Regions from separate parts of the Arthrobacter sp. Marseille-P9274 genome, predicted to be linked through region 1. Evidence: predicted binding sites of a transcription regulator. Region 1 holds the regulator's gene; the other holds the start of a gene.
What was found. Region 1 encodes Rex, which represses fermentation and respiration genes when NADH is low (regulators of the CRP and FNR family bind a similar motif). Its sites were predicted from a motif close to CTTGTGAANNNNTTCACAAG; they were not measured.

Region 1 (3,399 bases):
AGGCCGCTATTGCCCAAAGCGCGGGCCGCCGCAAGAATGACCGGGAAGGGACCGCAGCGCCGGACCCTCGAGGCACGAACCGTTGGTCCAGACAATCACCCCTGTTCAAGGAGTCGAAGATGACACTGCCCCAAGGCCTCACAGAAGGCGTTTGGAAACTCGACCAGGCCCACAGCGAGATCGGCTTCACGGTCCGCCACGCCGGCATCAGCAAGGTCCGCGGACGGTTCACGGACGCAGACGCCGAAGCGCGCGTCGGATCGACGCTGGCAGACTCCACCCTCCACGCGACCGTCAAGACCGCCAGCTTCAACTCGGGCGAGGCCAACCGCGACGCCCACGTCAAGGGCACGGACTTTTTCGATGTCGAACAGTTCCCGGAGATGACCTTCGTCGCGAGGGGGGTTGAGGGCGACGGCGAGGAATACACCCTCACGGGCGACCTCACCATCCGTGGTGTCACCAAGCCGGTCGAGGTGGAGGTGGAGTTCACGGGCGTCGCCGTCGATCCGTTCGGCGCCACCCGCGCCGGCTTCACCGGCGAAGCCGAGATCAGCCGCAAGGAATTCGGCCTGACCTGGAACGCGGCGCTCGAAGCCGGCGGCGTACTGGTCAGCGACAAGGTGAAGATCAACCTGGACGCAGCGCTCATCAAGCAGTCCTGATCCGTTGCCCGCGGGCCGGGGCCCTATGCTTCCGCCCCGGCCCGCCGGCGGGCACCGAATATCATCCTTTCGGGCTAGTCACAGCGCACTCGGCGTCACTGTAATGTTGGCTTAACAGGCCCCGCGAAGGCGCCTGCATGCTTCCGCCGCTCCCTGTGCAGCCAAGAAAAGGATCCGACCATGTCCACTCCTGAAAACCAGCCCGATCCCTCCGGCCAGCCGGAACAGCAGCGCGGCCAAGCGGCCAACGGTTCTGGCCAGGAGCAGCCTCGGTACGGGCAGAACGCCCCGCAGTACGGGCAGCCCCAGTACGGACAGAACCAGCCGCCGTACGGCCAGAACGCCCCGCAGTACGGGCAGAACCCGCCGCAGTACGGCCAGAACGCCCCGCAGTACGGGCAGCAGCCCGGCCCCTACGGCCAGAACGCACCCCAGTACGGCCAGCAGCCCGGCCCCTACGGCTACCAGAGCGCACAGCCGGGCCAGTACAGCTACCCCTCCTCCCAGCCGCAGCCGGGCGCCGTGCCGACCCGACCCAAAGAAGTCGTCATCGCCTTCTGGCTGATCATCGCCGCGGCGGTGCTGACCGCCGTCCAGGTCATCATCTCCCTCGCCACCATGGACACCCTGCTGGCCGGCATGGCGGATGACCCTGCCGTGCGCGATGCCTTGGCGCAGACCGGCGGCGAGATCAGCGAACAGCAGTTCATGGACATGATGAGCGGCACGGCGGGCGTCGTCCTCGTGATTTCAGGCCTGATCGTCATCGGCCTCTACCTGATGGTGGCCTTCGGCGTGAAGGCCGGCAAGAACTGGGCCCGCATCACCGGCACCGTTTTCGCGGCACTGTCCCTGGTGGGCCTGGTGCCGTTCGGCCTTAACACGCTGACGGCGCTGCTGGGCATCGCTGCGATCGTGCTGCTGTTCATGCGGCCGGCCAACGAGTACTTCAAAGCCGTCTCGGCCCGGAAGTTCGGCATCTACGGCCGCTGATCGACTGGCTCTAGCGGGCGCTGCGGGCGCGGGATTCGGAACCTGGTTCCGATTCCTGCGCCCGTTGTGCGTGGTAGGCAAGAATCTGCAGTTCGGTGGCCATGTCCACCTTGCGCACTTCGACGCCCGGCGGCACCTGCAGGACGACCGGAGCAAAGCTGAGGATACTGCGCACCCCAGCGGCCACGAGCTCGTCGCAGAGCTCCTGCGCGGACCGGGCCGGAACCGCCAGGACCACCATGTTCACTCCGGTGCGCGCCAGGACCCTCTCCAAGTCCATGACAGCGCTGACCTTCAGCCCGCCGACCTCGGAACCGATAATGGCGGGGTCGGCGTCGAAGATGGCCGCCACTTCGAAGCCTCTGGTCGTGAAGCCGGAATAGCCGGCCAGGGCCCGGCCAAGGTTACCGGCCCCGACAATGGCGACCCGCCACTCCTGGGTCAGGCCGAGGCGCGCGGCAATGGTCCGGGTGAGAAGCTGGACCTCGTAGCCGACGCCGCGCGTGCCGTAGGACCCCAAATAGGACAGATCCTTGCGCAGCATGGCCGACTTCACGCCGGCGGCCTCGGCGAGCTCCTCCGAAGAAACGCGCTCGACGCCTTCGGCCAGCAAAGAGTTAAGCGCCCTGAGGTAAATAGTCAGCCGGGCTACCGAAGCGGGAGGAATGGGTCGACCGCGCGTCTCCGGCCCCGTAGCGGGACCTGAAGGATCGTGGGTAGTCACGGTTCGGTCCTTACGGTATCGGTCTGTATCCCAACTTTAGGGGCTCGGTTCGGCGCCCACCAATCCGGCGGCCCGGTCAGGCGGTGAGCAGGCACCGCAGCCGGTCCGGATCGATGTGCCAGAAGTCCCGCTGCACGCCGTCGATCATCACGACCGGAATTTCCTCCGCGAAGCGCCGCTCCAGCTCGGCGTCGTCCAGGATCGACTGCTCCCGCCATTCCACCCCAAGTTCCTCGGCGACCTCGGCCACGGTGCGTCGCGCGGCCTCGCACAGGTGGCAGCCGGGCTTGGTCAGCAGCAGCAGGTCGTGCGGAGGGGCGGGTGATTCACTCATGGCTCCAAGGTAGCGCGAGCCGTGCTCGGGGCGCCACGCGGCCGCCAGCCAGCCGGACACGGCCGTCGGACGATCCGGTACCGGGGCCAGGCGGCCGGACACCGCGGATATCAACACTAGGCCGGGGCGCCGTCGATGCCGGACCCGGCGCCGTCGATGCCGGACCCGGCGGCCGGGGACGGAGTCGGGGTTCCCCGGCGGTCTGCACCCTTGGACCTCGGTCGCTAGACTCGAGACATGCCGACAGCCGACCAGGATCCAGCCGCCCGCACCTCTGGCCCGCCGGACCGTCTGGCGGCGGCCGCGTTTTTCGACGTCGACAACACCCTGATGCGCGGGGCCAGTCTCTTCCATGTCGGCCTGAAGATGTACCAGCGCGGTTCCTTCAGGCTGCGCGATGCCGCCGGTTTCTTCATCAAGCAGGGCCGCTTCCTGCTCACGGGTGAGAACCTCAAGGACATCCACGCCGTCCGGGATTCCGCCATGGCGATCGGCACCGGCCTGCTGGTGAGCGATGTGAAGGCCCTCGGCGAGGAGGTCTACGACGAGATCATTGCCTCGAGGATCTGGCCCGGCACGCGCGCATTGGCGGACCAGCACCTCCGCGCGGGTCGCCGGGTCTGGCTGGTCACGGCCACTCCCCTGGCGGTCGCCGAGGTCATTGCCGACCGCCTGGGCCTGAC
Region 2 (3,399 bases), 1.7 Mb from region 1:
ACAACGCTGCGCAACCACGTCGGCAAGGAGATCGGCCCGATCGCCAAGCCCCGCCAGATCCTGGTCGTGCCGGAGCTGCCCAAGACCCGGTCGGGCAAGATCATGCGCCGCCTGCTCAAGGACATCGCCGAAGGGCGCGAGGCAGGTGACGCGAGCACCCTGGCGGACAACACCGTCATGCAGCAGATCGCCACCTCGCTCAAGGGCTGATCCTCCAGCACCATCCGCACGGGGGCGCCGCAGCACAGCTGCGGCGCCCCCGTGCGTGTCGGGGCGGCGTAGCGAACCTCCGGCCGGACATGCAGGTGCGGCATAGTGGAACCATGACCGATCCCGCCGGCGGCAGCAGCCGCAAACTCCTGATCCTCAATGGCCCCAACCTCAACCTGCTCGGCACCCGGGAACCGCACATCTACGGCGCCGACACGCTGGCCGACGTCGAAAAACTCGCCGCAGACGCGGCGGAAACGCGGGGCATGACCGTGGAGTGCTTCCAGTCAAATCACGAAGGCGCCCTGATCGACGCCGTACACGCGGCCCGGGGCACCGCCGCGGGCATCGTCATCAATCCCGGCGGCTTCACGCACACCTCCGTCGCGTTGCGCGATGCCCTCTCGGGCGTCGACCTGCCCGTCGTCGAGGTCCACATCAGCAACGTCCACCGCCGCGAGGAATTCCGCCACCATTCCTACATCTCCGGCATTGCCGAGGCCGTGATCGCCGGCGCCGGCATCAGCGGCTACCGGTTCGCGATCGAACTGCTCGCGGACCGGGTCTAGGAAACCTGCCCCGGCCTGTCCGGCCCGGGCTGCCCGGCCGGGGCAGTGCCCGGATGCTGCCCGGTTACGTCCGGACGCCGCGGAAGCGCTCCGCTACTTCCGGACGCACTGCCCGGCCGCCACGGTTTCCTGGTAAACCATCGATTCGTCGATCACCGGCCGGATCTCCGCCAGCGACAGGGCATAGCCGACCGGAACGTCGTCGGTGGCCTTGGCAAACACCATGCCGGAGATCCGGCCTTCGTCGTCCAGCAGCGGACCGCCGGAATTACCCTGCTCCACGTTGGCGGCCAGGGTGTACACCTCGAGTTTCGAGGGCTCGGCGCCGTAGATGTTTTGCACCAGCACGGTCGACTTACCCTGGACCGTGGCCGGGTGGCTCTGGAAGGGCCCGCCGGCCGGATACCCGTGGAACGCCGCGAGGGCACCGTTCGGCAGCACGTCCCCGATAGCGAGGGGCTGCAACTGAAGGTCCTCCACCGCCAGCACGGCGATGTCACGCTGCGGATCGAAGTGCACCACCCGGGCGGGCAGCACGCGCCCGTCCGGAATCTCGACGATCGGCTCGTTTACGCCGGCGACAACGTGGGCGTTGGTCATCACCCGGTCCGGCGCGATGACGAACCCGGAGCCGGTCTGGTTCTGGCCGCACTGGAACGCTGTGCCGGCGATCTTCAGGACGGACGCGGCGGCCTGGTTGAGCGCGGGGGTGTCCACGCTGGCGTCGGGAACGGGTGCCGGGGTCGCCGGTGCGGCCTGGTCCGTCACCATCGGGATACCGTCCTGGACGGCGATCGACCGGGCCTGCGCCAGCCAGGTCTTGACCGGATTCGGCGTCACCGAGTCGATCGTCTGGATGACCTTGGAGGCGGCGATCTGCTGGGAGACGAAAGGGATGCCCAGCGCGCCGATGCTGAAGGCCAGCATGGACATCACGAGCGCTGCCACGGCCAGGTTCGCCGCCCCGCCCAGCAGCCGGTCCACCGGCCTGACCGTGGGGAAGTCGATCCGCCCGCGGATGGCGCGGCCGATGCCGGATCCGATCGCATGCCCGAGGATGACCAGCAGGATTGCCCCCGCGATGATGGCCGTCAGCCGCCAGGCCGGGTCGGGCACCCACATGCTCACGTACGGAATGGCGAGGAAGGCTGCGATCGCGCCGAGGATGAAGCCGACGATTCCGCCCAGGGTCACGAAGAACCCCTTGCGCAGGCCCGCAATGAGGTAGGAAAGCAGGATCAGGATCAGGACGACGTCGAGAACCGTCAGGCCGAATAGCAAGCTGTCTCCATCGATGGCCGGGGGTTTATGCACAAGTCTAATATCCGAGGCTGGGAATATGCCCGGGGCCGGACTGGTTAAGCGCTACGGCACCCCTGCCGTGGGCTCTCGAGTGGAGGGGCATCCCGTTGTCTCTGAGCGAAATCGCCCTGTGGAAGATGTCACATCGACTGCTCATGCGGCAGAATGGTAGGCAGTGCCGCAGCTGGCTCTGTTCCAGCTGCCAAGCAAAATGACTGAATCAGGAGACTAAATGGACATCGAGATACTTCGCCGCGCACCTCTTTTCGCTTCCCTCGACGACGACGTTTTTGCCGCGCTGACGGATGAGCTGACAGAGGTTGACCTCTCGCGTGGTGCCTCGGTGTTCCGTGAAGGTGACCAGGGCGACCAGTTGTACTTCATCGTTTCCGGCAAGATCAAGCTCGGCCGCACCGCCTCGGACGGCCGCGAGAACCTGGTGGCCATCCTCGGCCCGGGCGAGCTCTTCGGCGAGATGGCCCTGTTCGATCCCAGCCCCCGTTCCACCTCAGCCACGGCCGTTTCCGAGACGCGCCTGGCCGGCCTGAAGAACGAGAACCTGCGCGGCCTGCTGGAGACCCGTCCCGAGGTTTCCGCCCAGCTGCTGCAGGCCCTGGCCCGCCGGCTCCGCCGCACCAACGACTCGCTGGCCGACCTGGTCTTCTCCGACGTTCCCGGCCGCGTGGCCAAGGCACTGCTCGACCTGGCGGACCGCTTCGGCCGCCCGGCGACCGACGGCATCCTGGTCGCCCACGAGCTGACCCAGGAAGAACTGGCCCAGCTCGTCGGCGCCTCCCGCGAAACGGTGAACAAGGCCCTGGCCGAGTTCGTCCAGCGCGGCTGGGTCCGGCTCGAGGCCCGCGCGGTCGTGATCCTGGACATCCAGCGGCTGCGTCAGCGTTCCCGCTAAACCGGCTTAACGACGACGGCGGCGGCCACCTTTCGCAGGTGGCCGCCGCCGCTGTATTTAACGTCCTGGTCCAAGGCTGCTACCGCCCCCGCCGGACGCAGCTACCGCCCGCGCTGGACCGAACCGCCTTCGGTTCCCACCGCCGTCGGAACCTCCAGCATGGGGATTCCGTCCACGACGACCAGCTGCGGATGGTAGGTCTGCGGCTGCCGCTTATGGGAAAGGTACGCGACGCAGCCGCGGGCGGTAGAGATTTTCTCCAGCATGGTTTCGACGGCGGGCGATGTCACCTCGCTGAGGGTGCGGCCGCGCGTATCCTCCTGGTCCGCGGTGTCCCCCAGGTTGCTGGTGTCCCTCTCCGCGATCACCCTCGCGGCGCTGACCCACGAGCCCCACACGCCCTTGCCG

Region 2: a site for Rex is predicted at 2,209-2,228, ahead of OC550_RS03815 (MarP family serine protease). Genes of this name have one in related genera too.

The regions. Positions count from the first base shown of each region.
Region 1 covers NZ_CAMPOV010000001.1:2,551,351-2,554,749, forward strand. Annotated here, with positions in the region: gene OC550_RS11755 (YceI family protein) at 120-665, shown strand; gene OC550_RS11760 (hypothetical protein) at 846-1,658, shown strand; gene OC550_RS11765 (redox-sensing transcriptional repressor Rex) at 1,669-2,382, opposite strand; gene OC550_RS11770 (glutaredoxin family protein) at 2,459-2,716, opposite strand; gene OC550_RS11775 (HAD family phosphatase) at 2,954-3,399, shown strand, end outside.
Region 2 covers NZ_CAMPOV010000001.1:848,792-852,190, forward strand. Annotated here, with positions in the region: gene acs (acetate--CoA ligase) at 1-210, shown strand, start outside; gene aroQ (type II 3-dehydroquinate dehydratase) at 324-779, shown strand; gene OC550_RS03815 (MarP family serine protease) at 873-2,060, opposite strand; gene OC550_RS03820 (Crp/Fnr family transcriptional regulator) at 2,314-2,991, shown strand; gene OC550_RS03825 (NUDIX hydrolase) at 3,093-3,399, opposite strand, start outside.